2 regions of the Blautia sp. AM42-2 genome follow, and region 1 is predicted to be linked to the other one. Evidence: riboswitches for the same ligand, from Rfam matches in the RefSeq annotation. Region 1 holds a riboswitch; the other holds the start of a gene.

Evidence for each region. Region 1 has a riboswitch for cyclic di-GMP ahead of DW915_RS06250 (response regulator). Riboswitches for the same ligand answer to the same signal wherever they lie in the genome.
Region 2: another riboswitch for cyclic di-GMP. It lies ahead of DW915_RS04450 (ABC transporter substrate-binding protein); the one in region 1 lies ahead of DW915_RS06250 (response regulator).

The regions. Positions count from the first base shown of each region.
Region 1 is NZ_QUIM01000003.1:200,032-207,528, forward strand. It holds gene DW915_RS06240 (hybrid sensor histidine kinase/response regulator) at 1-1,867, shown strand, start outside; gene DW915_RS06245 (hypothetical protein) at 1,939-2,154, shown strand; cyclic di-GMP riboswitch class I at 2,271-2,361, shown strand; gene DW915_RS06250 (response regulator) at 2,584-5,790, shown strand; gene DW915_RS06255 (ABC transporter substrate-binding protein) at 5,849-7,497, shown strand, end outside.
Region 2 is NZ_QUIM01000002.1:288,796-296,292, forward strand. It holds gene DW915_RS04440 (recombinase family protein) at 1-386, shown strand, start outside; gene DW915_RS04445 (hypothetical protein) at 606-791, opposite strand; cyclic di-GMP riboswitch class I at 1,103-1,178, shown strand; gene DW915_RS04450 (ABC transporter substrate-binding protein) at 1,266-3,116, shown strand; gene DW915_RS04455 (hybrid sensor histidine kinase/response regulator) at 3,122-6,070, shown strand; gene DW915_RS04465 (YczE/YyaS/YitT family protein) at 6,793-7,392, shown strand; partial or broken gene DW915_RS04470 (transposase) at 7,426-7,497, shown strand, end outside.

The DNA of each region.
Region 1 (7,497 bases):
CATACCTGAGGAAGGTCTTAAAGATTTTCTGCACGAGTTTGACAGAGAACGACTGTTAAAGCGTTTTGCAAATGGTGAACGTCATATATCGTTCCGATACTGGACCAGGACTGCTACTTTTGAGCCTATGCTTGCAGAAGATCACATGGCTCTGTATCGGGAAGAAGAGACCGGAGATGTCATTGCAGTCAATTATGTTCTTGACCGTACAGAACATTACCGCTTAGAGGAAAAAGAGCGGGCACTGGAAAAATCAAACAGAGAGTATGCGAAGCTTCTGGATGAAGAGAAAAAGCATACAGCTATGATCGAGGAATTGACAAAAAAACTGCAAAGTCAGCTGGAGTTATTTACCGTATCCATCCCCGGCGGCGTCAAAATCAGCAATGATGACCCGGAATACTCTTTCAAATATGTTTCAGAACAATTTGCAAATATGCTCGGTTACGCAACACCAAAGGAACTGTTGGACGCTTCTGGCGGTAATATTATCGGCCTTGCTCATCCGGATGACGTGGAGGTCGGACTTGCAGATGCATTAAATCAATATACTCATTCTGATCATTATGCTACTATTTACCGGATACGCTGTAAGGACGGCACATACAAATACATCGAGGATCGTGGACAGAAAGTGATAAAGGAAAACGGAACCATTGAACATTGGAATCTCATGCTGGATAAAAATGACTTCATGCACAAATCAATTGCCTTGGAAAGTGAAAAGAAAGCAAATAAAAGCAAGTCTGATTTTCTCTCCAGGATGTCGCACGATATGAGAACCCCGCTGAATGGAATTATCGGATTGCTGAAGATTGCTGAGAAGCATTTTGATGACAGGGAATTGGTTCTGGAAAATTTCAGAAAAATGCAGGTAGCTGCAGACTATCTATTGTCTCTTATTAACGATATCCTTCAGATGAGCAAAATTGAAGATGGAAATGTACCTCTGACGCAGGAAATCATCAACTTTGAGGAATTAAGTCAGGATGTTCTGACTATCATAGAACAGCGGGCAAAAGACAGAGGAATCCAGATGCAGTTCCGTGCAAAAAAGGAAGACCTTCGATATCCTTTTATTTATGGAAGTCCGGTACATTTAAGACAGATATTTCTTAATATTTATGGAAACTGTATTAAGTATAACCGGATTGGCGGCAAGATAATAACGGTGTCAGATTATACAGAAGCTGTTGACGGAATTACGACATATGAGTGGACCATAACTGATACTGGCATTGGTATGAGCAGGGAATACCAGGAGCATATATTTGAGCCGTTTTCGCAGGAAAGAGAGGATGCAAGAAGTACACAGCAGGGAATTGGACTGGGAATGGCGATTGTAAAAGGTCTGATTGAAAAGATGGGTGGAACTATCGAAGTTAAAAGCAAAGAGGGAGTTGGCTCAACTTTTATTATCAGGATTCCGTTTAAACTTGCTCCTGCACCAGATACAGTAAAGAAAACAGCGGCACAGATGGATATCAGCGGATTAAACTTATTGCTGGTGGAGGATAATGAACTGAATGCAGAAATTGCGGAAACGCTGTTGTCTGATGAAGGTGCAAATCTGACAGTTGCAAGAGATGGACTGCAGGCGGTCAGAATGTTCCAGGATAAACCGGAAGGTTATTTTGATGCAATTCTGATGGATATCATGATGCCTGTAATGGATGGGCTTACTGCGACAAAAACAATCCGGTCACTGAAACATCCAGATGCTGAGACAATCCCGATTATTGCCATGACAGCAAATGCATTCAGAGAAGATAAAGAAAAGTGTCTGGAAGCAGGAATGAATGCTCACTTGGCAAAGCCTATAAAAATTGAAAACATAAAGAGAATTTTGTGTGAATATTGTGTGTAGTGGTTGCAACTTCTCAAATCCGTGTACCTATTTTTCACGTTCTGTAGGAGATACTGATCAAGGAAGCCTTTGTGGATAATCTTAACGAGAAATTTGCCAATAAGGAAGAAGTCCTGGATAACCTCAGCGCTATCCGAAACCTGCTCTCCGGCGGTGAAAATACGCTTCAACAGCAGACAGCACTTTGGCAGGAAAGTCAGCTTCTGGAAGAACAGATTCAGGCACTCATCATGCAGAACGCACGGATTGCTATGGATCAGCATGGTAGACCATGTGGTGGTGCATAGCAAAGAGGACATCCGGGTGGTGTACAGGGATGGCATTGAAAAAAATACAGGTTTTCTATCCTATAATATTGACGTATAAAAAACTTCATGGTATTTTATTTTTGGAATAAATGGAAATTATTTAAAGGCAAACTTGCTGAAAAGCAGGGACGCAAAGCCAGAAGGGGCTAAAGTCAGAAAGTTTGACCATGTCAGCCGGTTGCTACTATTTCCATATATGAAGAAGATATGAGAACGGAAGAGATTCCGATAACTTTTATATGATATGGATATGTGGTTATAAAGAGATACAGTAGGGGCACTGGCAGATTTTGGCAGGTGTCCTTTTTGTATGCAAAAATGAGTAAGAAAACTGGCAGGGACAGGTTTTTTGTATACAGATAAAAGCAGGATGAAGAAGGCATAAGACGAAGAGAGGATTTTTATAAAATGGGAAATTATGAGGACAAAATATATTCTTTAGGTGAGGCTGTAACGGGACAGACACAGGCTATGTCACAGGCCGTACAGAAAACACTGGAAAATAATGGCGGGGTAGGTATAATGACAGGATCTTATGACCAAAACCTGTCTATTTTGTCTGTGAATAATCTGCTGTTGCATAGTACAGGATATACATTCGATACTTTCATGGAACAGACAAAAGGCTCATTGAGAAACTTCTTTTATGACGAGGAAGATAGACAGGAGCGAGACCGTTTTTTGCAGCTTCACGGAACAGGGGAAGCACAGATCCTTACAGCAGACGGTACAGTGAAAAATGTACGGCTTTGTAAAGAGGATGCAACAGATGAGGCGGGCAGACAGATCTGGGTTATGTCCGTACAGGTCAACTGGGATCATGTAAATTTGACACTGCTCAATGAGGCTATCTGTTCCGGTTTCTGGTATTTTGACTGTGACGAAAACAGTGAGATTGTGAATGCAAACTGGAGTCATGAATTCCGAAAAATGCTTGGCTATCATGACACTCTGGACTTTCCGAATAAACTGGAATCCTGGTCAGATCTTCTGCATCCACAGGATAAAGAAAGAGTAATGGTGCAGCTTCAGGCGGCAATTAAGGATAAGACGAACCAGATAAAATACCAGGTAGAGTATCGTATGAGAATGAAGGATAATCAATACCAGTGGTTTCGGGCATCGGCAGAAGTAATACGCCGTCTGGATGGTTCTGCCAGCAGGATTGCCGGGATTTTTATTAATATTGATGCGGAAAAAAAAGAGGCCATGCAGGCACAAAAATCTGCTGCTTTCCACCGGGCTTTTACGAAAGCAGACCTGTGTGAGTATTATGTAAATCTGGAAGCGAATACTTTTGATACCTTTAAGGTTGAACCGTCCCTGATGACAGTCTTTGAACAGAGTCATACATGGGATGAACTGATCCGTCATTTTGTGGATTCCTATGTTGTGGAGACAGATAAGAAGGCGGTATCCTCTTTTTACGACCGTGGTTATATTGCAGAAAGGCTGAAGGGTCTGGAAACCGAATTGGCTTTAGAGTGCCGTATCACTCTGAATGGAGAAAAACGATGGGTCCGCAATGTGGTCATACGTGGCGAAATAGAGGATTCAGAATATGCCATGATCTTTCTGCGTGATATCACAGAGGCAAAGGTAGAGAGCGCACGGCATCTGCAGATGGCAGCGGATAATGCTTCCATGGAGCAGATAATTCAGAGTATTGTGCGTCTGGTTGACCGGTTTGTTGTCTGTGATCTGGAAAATGACAGATATGAATTCTACAATCTGAATGGACAGATGATATATAAACCTCTGGGATTTTATCATGATTTTCAGATGCAGGTTCTTGAAAAATATAAGACACTGGAACCATTGGAAACTATGGACATCCTGATCGCACCGGAAAATATCCGGAAGAATCTGAAAAGTGAAAATGATATTTATAAGTTTGAGTACTGCAGCCTGGATGAAAGGACTTATAAGATCGCTTCTTATATTCCTCTAGAATGGGAGAATGGAAAGCTGGTAAAGGTATTGCTGGCATCCATGGATGTGACACAGGAGAAGAAAGCAGAGATTGAATCCCGTCAGGCACTGAAAGAGGCTTACCGGTCTGCAGAAAATGCAAACCGTGCGAAAACAGAATTCCTTTCCAATATGTCCCACGATATCCGGACACCGATGAATGCCATTGTCGGCCTGACAGCAATTGCAGGAGCAAATATTGAGAGCCAGGACAGAGTCATTGAATGTCTCAGCAAAATTACAAAATCAAGCCGTCATCTGCTGGGGCTGATTAATGAAGTGCTGGATATGGCACGTATTGAAAGTGGAAAAATGACGCTGGCACAGGAGGATTTCAATCTGCCAGATCTGGTGGATAATCTTATAACACTCACAAAATCGGTGATTGATGAACATAAACACAATTTAGATATACACATTAATCACATTGAACATGAGAGTGTCTGTGGTGACAGCCTGAGAATCCAGCAGGTATTTGTGAATCTGATGAGTAATGCGATCAAGTATACACCGGATGGTGGGAATATTACTTTTTCCATAGAGGAAAAGCCAAATGGATTTTCGGAACTTGGATGCTATGAATTTACGATTGAGGATAATGGGATCGGTATGTCACCGGAATTCCAGAAAATCATGTTTGATCCTTTCAGCCGCGCAGATGACCATCGGACAACCAGAGTCCAGGGAACAGGTCTGGGAATGACAATCAGCAGAAATATTGTGAACCTGATGAATGGTAATATTAAAGTGGAAAGCACCTTACATAAGGGGACTAAAATTACAGTAACAATTTATCTGGAACTTCAGGAAAAAGAAAAAGAACAGGACAGAAATCTGATGAATCTACCTGTTCTGGTTGTGGATGATGATAAGATATGTTGTGAAAGTACAGTTGCCACATTGAAGGAGATTGGGATTACAGGCGAATGGGTTCTCTCCGGCAGAGAAGCCGTTGAGCGCTGTTATGCACATCATGAGCTAAAAAATGATTACTTTGCTGTTATTTTAGATTGGAAAATGCCGGATATGGACGGAATTGAAACAGCCAGACAGATCCGGAAACGGATAGGGAAAGAGATTACCATTATTGTACTGACATCTTATGAATTCAGCGAGATCGAAGAAGAAGCAAAGGCTGCAGGCGTAGATGCTTTTATTGCAAAACCGCTGTTCCGTTCCCGTTTGACGGCTGCATTGCGGCAGTTTACTTCTGGCAGAAAAGAAAAAACAGCAAGAAATTATCTGGATGAGCTGTCTGAAGCAGATTACACAGGAAAAAGAATTCTGCTGGTCGAGGATAATGAGTTAAACAGAGAAATTGCTGTTGAAATTCTGCAGATGACAGGGGCGGAAGTGGAAACGGCAGAAAATGGAAAAATTGCAGTTGAAAAAGTAGAAGCTTCTCCGAAAGGCTTGTATGACCTTATTTTTATGGATATCCAAATGCCTGTCATGAATGGTTATGAGGCAACCGCAGCAATCAGGAGCCTTCCGGGTGAACAGGGAAAACTACCGATTGTTGCCATGACAGCAAATGCTTTTGCAGAAGATGTACAGCTGGCAAAAAATACAGGCATGAATGGACATATCGCGAAACCGCTGGATATGAATAAGCTGAATGATGTTCTGGAAAACTGGCTGTAATTGTTTCCCAATTATTGAATTAATGATTTTATCAGGAAAGAATGAGGAAAATACGAGGATGAAAAAGGCAAAACAATGTCTGATAGCTTTATTGTCAGGGGTGCTTGTAGCAGCTACTGTTTTGTCTGGCTGTGGACAATCTAAAAAAGCAGTATCTAAAAATGACGATCACCTTACCGTGTATTTGTGGGAAAATCGTTTAATGAAAAATATTGTACCCTATATAAATGAGCAGTTTCCAGATCAGGATATTGAGTTTATTACCGGTAACAATGATACCGATTTATACAGCTATTTTGAGGAACATGGTGAACTGCCGGATATCATAACCGTACGTCGATTTTCTGGAAAAGATGCACAGGATCTGGAGCCATATCTAATGGATTTTGCTTCTTATGATGTGGTTTCCAGGTATTACTCTTATGCATTGCAATATTACAAAAATTCAAAAGATGAGATCCAGTGGCTTCCTATCTGCGGTATACCGCAGACGATTATTGCCAACAAGACATTGTTTGAACAGTATGGAATCAAGATACCGAAAAACTATAAGGAATATGCACAGGCATGCCAGCAATTTTATGATAATGGTATAAAACCGTATTCCCTGGATCTTGCAGAAGACTGGTCTGCTCATGAGGTGATTCAGACAGGTGCAATTGGGGAATTCATGAGTCTGGATGGAATTGAATGGAGAAGCTCAGCTGAAAGTGCATCAGGGGATATCGCGTTTGATGATGCATTATGGAAACGTATTTTTTCAGAAACCAATACATTTTTAAAGGACTCACATTTTACAAGTGATGATATCAGCGTCGATGTTAATACTGCAACGCAGATGTTCCTTGAGGGAAAAGCAGCAATGTTTCATGGTTATCCGGCACTTATGCAGGAATTTCAGGAACAGATGGATGCAGAATTAACTCGTATACCGTTTTTTTCACAGATTTCGGATGAAGCTTTTATAAATATGACCCCTTCTCTGAATATTGCATTTAACAAAGAACTGGAAAAAGATCAGGAAAAACTGGATCTGGCATTCGATGTCCTGGAGTGTATGATTTCAAAAGAAGGACAAACATTGATCGCAGATGGAAAGGGTGTAATTTCATTAAATGTAGATGTTCCAAACATGATGGAAGATGTACCTGGACTGGAAGATGAAATTAATAATAATTCTGTTTATATCCGATATTCTGCTCAAAAATCATTTGATGCCAGTCTTGAGGCTGTTCACGGATTATTGTCAGGGGAAATGGATGAAACACAGGCTTATGATGCTTTTCGCAGCACAATGAACAGTAAGGATTCAAAAGAAGAAACCACAGTTAATTTTGAAAATGAATATTCCATTTCGCTAAATGATAAAAACGGTCGTGATGCGGCATCTTCTATTTTAACTACGATTAGAGAAGAAAATGATGCTCAGCTGGCTTTGGCACCATATTATTATTTTACTTCCTCCATTTACAAAGGGGAGTGTACCGGCAGCCGGGTTGGTCTGATGACAGCAAAGAGTTTAGATACACCATTATACCTGGCAAAAATCAATGGCAAAGAGATTTATGAACTTGCGGAGAAATATCTTGCTGATTCTGATGAGAAATTCCATATAACCAATAAATATGAATTACCAATTGCATCCGGTATGAAATTAATCGTCAGGCAGGAGGAAAACGGATTCTCATTAAAGGACATAGAAGTAAA
Region 2 (7,497 bases), on a different contig from region 1:
AACAATATGACAATGAAGGCAGCTTGCAAAGAAGACTGGCAGATTTTAGAAAAGCATTGTCAAAAAATCAGATTTTAGAAGAATTTGACAGAGGAATATTTGAAAGTATCATCGAAAAAGTTATTGTCGGTGGTTACGATGAAAATGGAGAGAAAGATCCCTATAAAATCATTTTCGTATATAAAACAGGATTCAAAAATGAAATTGGAAACGCAAAAGAACGATTTGGGAAGAAATCAAAAGCAGTAGAAAAAGCGAAAGAAATGTGTTCCCATATCGTAGACGAGGTAAAGGATGTGTGTTCCTATGTTAGTGACAACACATGTGGAGACTGTGTGCCTTTTGGGCAAACGAAAACCAGATGCCAAGGTAAAAATAGGCATTGATATGGATGATTATTACCGTATCAGGGAGAATGCTGAAAGCAAATAAACCTTTGCAAAACCGAATAATACACTGAAACAAAGCAAGACAGAAGCTGTTGATGCGTTAGAAGATAACGTGTCAGCGGCTTTTTCTTTTTATATAATAGGAAAGTTCGACATTCGTCGAACTCTTGATAAAAAGAGCCCGCACAAAAGCGGGCATAGAAAACAGACGATAGATTAAAAGAAGTCGATGTAAAAACCTTCTTCAAATTCATCGTCATCGAGGTCATCATCCTCGGTAAGAAAATAGTGCATATCCAAAAGGTCAGAGTCTGTCATGTTTTTGACCAGATTGGATGTCATTCCCTCTGGAGGATTTTTGATGTATTTTTGTCTGAGTTCCTCTATAAGCTTTGCATCCATGGTTTAAATTCCTCCCTGTCTGTTAATAAGTCCAGTATGATACAGACAGGCAGAAAAATCAAGCAGAGCGGCATTTAGCTTTTGCCATGGCCCTTTCGTAAAGTTCTTGAAGAGGAACTCGTTTATGATTGTGATAGATTTCTACTAAAAGCAATGCTGCGTGGACTTCGGAAGTAGAAGAACAGTTCGAGTATATGTATCGGCTGTTCTTTTTTTGCTTTTGAAGGTTAAAATGGTAATGTTTTTCTTGTGTACAGTAGAGTGCCATAGTATAATAAAATCAGTTTTTTGCATAAGTTTAAAAGCTTAAAAAGGACGATCGGCAAACCAGATGAAAGTCTGGGACGCAAAGCTACAGGGCCTGTAAAATGGCAGCCAGTTGCATGAAATGAGGTGCACTGTCTGTTTGGCAGTGCTTTTTTACGGTGTTATTTCATAGACGTGACTATAACAATTCTATTAGGAGAACTTGTAATGAAAAAGAAAAAATGGAGCAAGGTTTTGTCTGTATTTTTAGTGATGGTGACAGCCGTATCGCTTCTGTCAAGCTGTGGCGGGAAGAGTGCGGAAAAAGAAGATGCAGAAACAATCACAGTATATTTATGGAGCACAAACCTGTATGAAAAATATGCACCATATATCCAGGAACAGCTTCCGGATATCAATGTCGAGTTTGTTGTAGGGAATAATGATTTGGATTTCTACAAGTTCCTTGATGAAAACGGTGGATTGCCGGATATTATAACCTGCTGCAGATTTTCCCTGCATGATGCAAGTCCCCTGAAAGACAGTCTGATGGATCTTTCCACAACCAATGCGGCAGGTGCTGTCTATGATACCTACCTCAGCAATTTCAGGAACGAGGATGGAAGCGTAAACTGGCTTCCTGTGTGTGCAGATGCCCATGGTTTTGTAGTGAACAAAGACCTTTTTGAAAAATATGATATCCCGTTGCCAACAGATTACGAGAGTTTTGTTTCCGCCTGCCAGGCATTTGACAAAGTGGGTGTTAGTGGATTTACGGCAGACTATTCTTATGATTATACCTGTATGGAAACACTGCAGGGTCTGTCTATATCAGAGTTGTCTTCTGTGGAAGGACGCAAGTGGCGGACGGTCTACAGTGACTCGGAAAATACAAAGAGAGAAGGTCTGGACGATACCGTCTGGCCAGAGGCTTTTGAACGTATGGAACAGTTTATTCAGGATACAGGGCTTAGTCAGGAAGATTTGAATATGAATTATGATGATGTTGTTGAGATGTACAAAAGTGGCAAGCTTGCCATGTACTTTGGCAGTTCTTTCGGTGTAAAAATGTTCCAGGATCAGGGCATTAACACAACATTTCTTCCATTCTTTCAGGAGAACGGTGAAAAGTGGATTATGACTACGCCATATTTCCAGGTGGCCTTAAACCGTGATCTGACAAAGGATGAAACACGCAGAAAGAAAGCAATGGAGGTACTGGATACAATGTTTTCAGAGGATGCGCAGAACAGGATCATTAGTGATGGACAGGATCTGTTAAGCTACAGTCAGGAGGTGGATATGCAGCTTACGGAATATCTGAAAGATATAAAACCTGTGATCGAAGAAAACCATATGTATATCCGTATTGCGTCAAGTGACTTTTTCTCTGTTTCCAAGGATGTGGTTTCCAAAATGATCTCAGGAGAATACGATGCAGGGCAGGCATACCAGTCATTTAATTCTCAGCTTCTTGAGGAAGAAACTGCTTCTGAGGATATCGTGCTGGATTCACAGAAGTCGTATTCCAACCGTTTCCACAGCAGTGGAGGAAATGCAGCATATTCTGTTATGGCAAACACGCTACGTGGCATCTATGGGTCAGATGTGCTGATCGCAACCGGAAACAGCTTTACGGGAAATGTGCTGAAAGCCGGTTACACAGAAAAAATGGCAGGTGACATGATCATGCCAAATGGTCTGGCGGCTTACAGCAGCAAGATGAGTGGGGCTGAGCTGAAAGAAATAATCAAAAACTTTGTAGAAGGCTATGAGGGAGGATTTATTCCGTTTAACCGTGGCTCTTTGCCAGTGGTTAGTGGTATTTCTGTGGAAATTAATGAAACGGAAGATGGCTATACATTAAGTAAAGTTACAAAGGATGGAAAGGCAGTTCGGGATGAGGATACTTTCACGGTGACCTGTCTTGCCACACCGCAGCATATGGAAACTTATCCTGTAGATGAAAATATGATATTTGATGGAGGAGCTACATCTGTGAAAGATACCTGGACAGCATATGTTTCAGGTGGTAATGCCGTTCTTGCAGAACCTGAAGATTACATAACCCTGAGGTGAGAAAAATGGATGTTAAGAATTATAATAGAAATAGAAAGAAACCTGTCAGGAAAAAAGGATTAAGAATAGTTGCTTTTCTTCTTCTCTTTATAGGAGTTGTTCTGGCTGTTTTCCGATATTATAAGTTTATGTCGAAATCTATTTACGAGGAAAGTGTTTCTCATCTGACGGAAGTTCTTCATCAGTCTGATCAGATGCTGAGAGAACTGACAAATAAGAACCTGACTTACCTCCATATTTGGGGCGAGAATCTGCAGAATATTTCCGGTGAAGACGAGATCCGTGATTATATAAAGAAAGCGCAGGAAGATGCAGGCTTTTTGGAATTCTTTTTTCTATCATCTGACGGTGACTACAAGATGGCGACAGGTGAAACCGGGTATCTTGGATTACAGGAAAATATTGAAGAGGATATCCGGCAGGGAAATGATGTGATAGCGAATGCAGCAGTTCCCGGAAAATCCCAGCTGCTTGTTTTTGCCACACCTAAGGCGCATGGAATTTATCAGGGATTTGAATATGATGCGATTGCCATTGCTTATGAAAATTCTGATATCGTAGATGTACTGGATATTTCTGCTTTTGATGGAAATGCCCAGAGTTTTATTATTCATCCGGATGGTCGTGTTGTGATTGATCATTCTTCCGAGTTATGGGGGAACGTGTATAATTTCTTCGGTTTTCTGAGTAGGTATTCTGATATGTCTGAAAAAGAGATCAATGTCCTTTTGGAGAAGTTTAAAGCGGGACGTACTGATGCGATGTTGCTGAATCTGGATGGAAGAAATTATTATCTGGTCTATGAAAAATCGGATATTCAGGACTGGATGTTTCTGGGACTTGTCCAGGCTGATATTGTCAATGCCAGTATGAACAATCTGCAGTTTACCACGATGCTTCTTGTTGGAGCTGTTGTACTTTGCATTGCTGCCTTTTTTATCAGTCTTATTATCCAGAAAAACAGGAAAAATCTCAGAAGAAAGGATGTGGAGATCCGGTACCGTGATGAGCTGTTTCAAAAGCTTTCAATGAATGTGGATGACGTTTTCCTGATGCTGGATGCCCAAACATATCAGACGGATTACGTCAGCCCTAATGCGGAAAAACTGCTGGGTATTACAGTAGAACAGATTCGCAAGGATATTCGTGTTTTAAGAAAACTGCACCCTGCAGATTCTGAAGACTCGCAGAAGAATCATCTGAAAGAAATTCCGGTTCATGAACAGCAGGAGTGGGATTGTGAATTTATACATCGGAAGACAGGGGAAAGGCGCTGGTTTCATAATATTGCAATGGGAAGTGAGGTAAACGGGGAAAAGAAATATATTCTGGTTATGTCAGACCGTACCTCTGACCGGAAAATGAACCAGGCTCTTTCTGAGGCAGTCCATGCGGCAGAGACTGCAAATAGGGCGAAGAGTATTTTTCTTTCCAATATGTCCCATGATATCCGGACACCAATGAATGCGATTATTGGATTTACAACATTGGCTGTAAGTAATATTGATGACAAAAAAAGGGTTCAGGATTATCTGGGCAAAATTCTTTCTTCCAGTAAGCATCTGCTTTCACTGATCAATGATATATTGGATATGAGCCGGATTGAGAGCGGAAAGATCCATCTGGAAGAAACAGAAGTCTGTCTGTCGGATGTGCTTCATGATCTGAAGACGATCATCAGTGGACAGATTCATGCGAAGCAGCTGGAGCTTTATATGGATGCCATGGATGTTACGAATGAGGATGTCTATTGTGACAAACTGCGGCTGAACCAGATACTGCTGAATCTTTTGTCAAATGCGGTTAAGTTTACTCCGGCAGGCGGAACCGTTTCTGTCCGTCTCAGACAGTACCCGGGAAAAGCAAAAGGCAGCGAACTGTATGAATTTCGGGTAAAGGATAACGGAATTGGAATGAGTCAGGAATTTGTACAGAAGATCTTTTCTCCTTTTGAGCGGGAGCGGACTTCTACAGTCAGCAGGACTCAGGGTACGGGACTTGGAATGGCCATTACCAAGAACATCGTGGATATGATGGGCGGTACTATTGAGGTTCAGACAGAGCAGGACAAAGGCACCGAGTTTATAGTCCGTCTGCCATTTCGGACTCAGCCTGAGCATCATCGCATAGAGAAGATTTCGGAACTAGAGGGTCTTAAGGCATTGGTTGTAGACGATGACTTTAACACCTGTGACAGTGTAACAAAGATGCTTGTAAAGGTTGGAATGCGTTCGGAATGGACAGTCTCGGGTAAAGAGGCTGTTCTCCGTGCACGACAGTCAATGGAGCTGGGGGATGCATTTCATGCTTATATCATCGATTGGCGTCTGCCGGATATGAATGGAATTGAAGTTACACGTCAGATCCGCAGTCTTGATGACAATACGCCGATCATTATTCTGACTGCATACGACTGGTCAGATATCGAAACAGAAGCCAGAACTGCAGGAGTGACTGCATTCTGCGCGAAACCTCTGTTTATGTCAGATATCAGAGAGACTCTGATGGCTGCCATCGGTCAGAAACAGGCCCAGGCAGAGGATAAGATTCTTCCGGCAGCAGATTTAGATTTCAGAGGCAGGCGTATACTTCTTGTGGAAGATAATGAACTGAACAGTGAAATTGCAGTGGAAATTTTGAAAGAATATGGATTCCTGGTTGATACAGCAGAAAATGGAGCAGAGGCAGTGGAGAAAATTAAAAATTCAACACCAGGGGATTATGATCTGGTACTGATGGATGTGCAGATGCCTGTAATGAATGGATATGAGGCTACCAGGCAGATCCGTGCGCTTACTGATCCGGCACTGTCGGGAATTACCATTCTTGCCATAACTGCTAATGCTTTTGATGAGGATAGAAAGAAAGTTCTGGAATGCGGTATGGATGGATTCTTATCCAAGCCAATAATTATTGAAGAATTGATCGATACGTTACAAAAGAATCTGGATTAGGTGCCTGGAACATCATAAAACCCACAAGGTAGAAGAGGGAAATGGAAATCAGTACGCAGATGATCCACAGATGCAGCAGAAGATCAGAGAAAAGGTAATGGAATCCCTGAAATATCTGGTGTCTCTGGTAAATGATGTGCTGGGTATGAATAAACTACAGAGCGGAGATTTGAAGGATTCTGTCGAATATTATGGACAATGCCATAAAATTCAGTCAGGCGGGTAGTGTGCTCATGGTCGGGGTTAAGGAAGAGTTTCTGCCTTTAACTGTCACAAGATCAAAGTTTTTATGTGTCACGGATAATTCGGCAGCCAATTCGCTGAGCTTCTTTTTCATTCCTGACGGGTACAGCAAACGATTTGTTTTCAAAGCACCAATGGTATGAAATCCTTGTACGGCAAAGGTGTTGATTATTTTTTCAGAAACGTACCAACAGTCACAAAGAAAATAGGACTGTACCGGAGGAGTTGGCATTAGAATACGATTTGCATAAATCTAATTTTTTAAACTGGTTGTATATGAATGCTGAATGATGTATAGTATTTGCAGGAGACACCTTCTTTCGTGAATGCTGTAAATGTTGGTTTGGTCACTTTCATTATACAACACAATCGAATTCAAGGTGTCTTTCTTTTATGCAAAATCACGAACTTGCTCATTTATAGTATAAAGATAAAATGCGTAGTAAGAATTCAAATAAAAATAAAAGGAGGCTATAACAATGAGTAAAACAGAATGGACGAAAAAAATAATAATCATTGTGATTGGTTCGATCATAGCAGCATATGGCATTACCCTTGCATTGTATGCGGGATTTGGAGGGGCAACCCTTGCTGTTTTGTGGCAGGGGATTTCAAGGACATTTCATATAAGTATAGGCATGGCATCTCTGATTGTAGCCATAATTATGATTGTGTTCTCATTTTTCTATGACAGATCACAGATACATATTGGTACGATTATTTATCAGCTTGTGTATAGCCTCTGTGTTGATTTGTTTGCAAATGCACATGTGTACAGTACGCATTTGTGGGTGAATGCACTGATTATGTTGCTGGGAGTCATGCTTTTTGCAGTCGGAACAGGAGTTTATGCGGCAGCTTCACTGGGACGTGGTTCTTACGAGGCATTAACCTTTTCTCTTGCGGAAAAGAACGGCTGGCAGGTAAAAGCAGTGCGGATGATACTGGATATTGTTATGGTACTTACCGGAGTTTTGCTGGGGGGAAAGTTTGGCATATGTACAATCGTAACGATCATTATCTCAGGACCGGTTATTCAGTTTACAGCATCAAAAACTAAAAAGTTATTAAAAAACTAAAGATGTGGATTTGGTGAAAATCGTCACCGGCGGGAGTATCCAGAAGCAGTCCGACGCCTGATCTATACGACCAACACCATCGAAGGATTTAACCGCCAGCTCCGA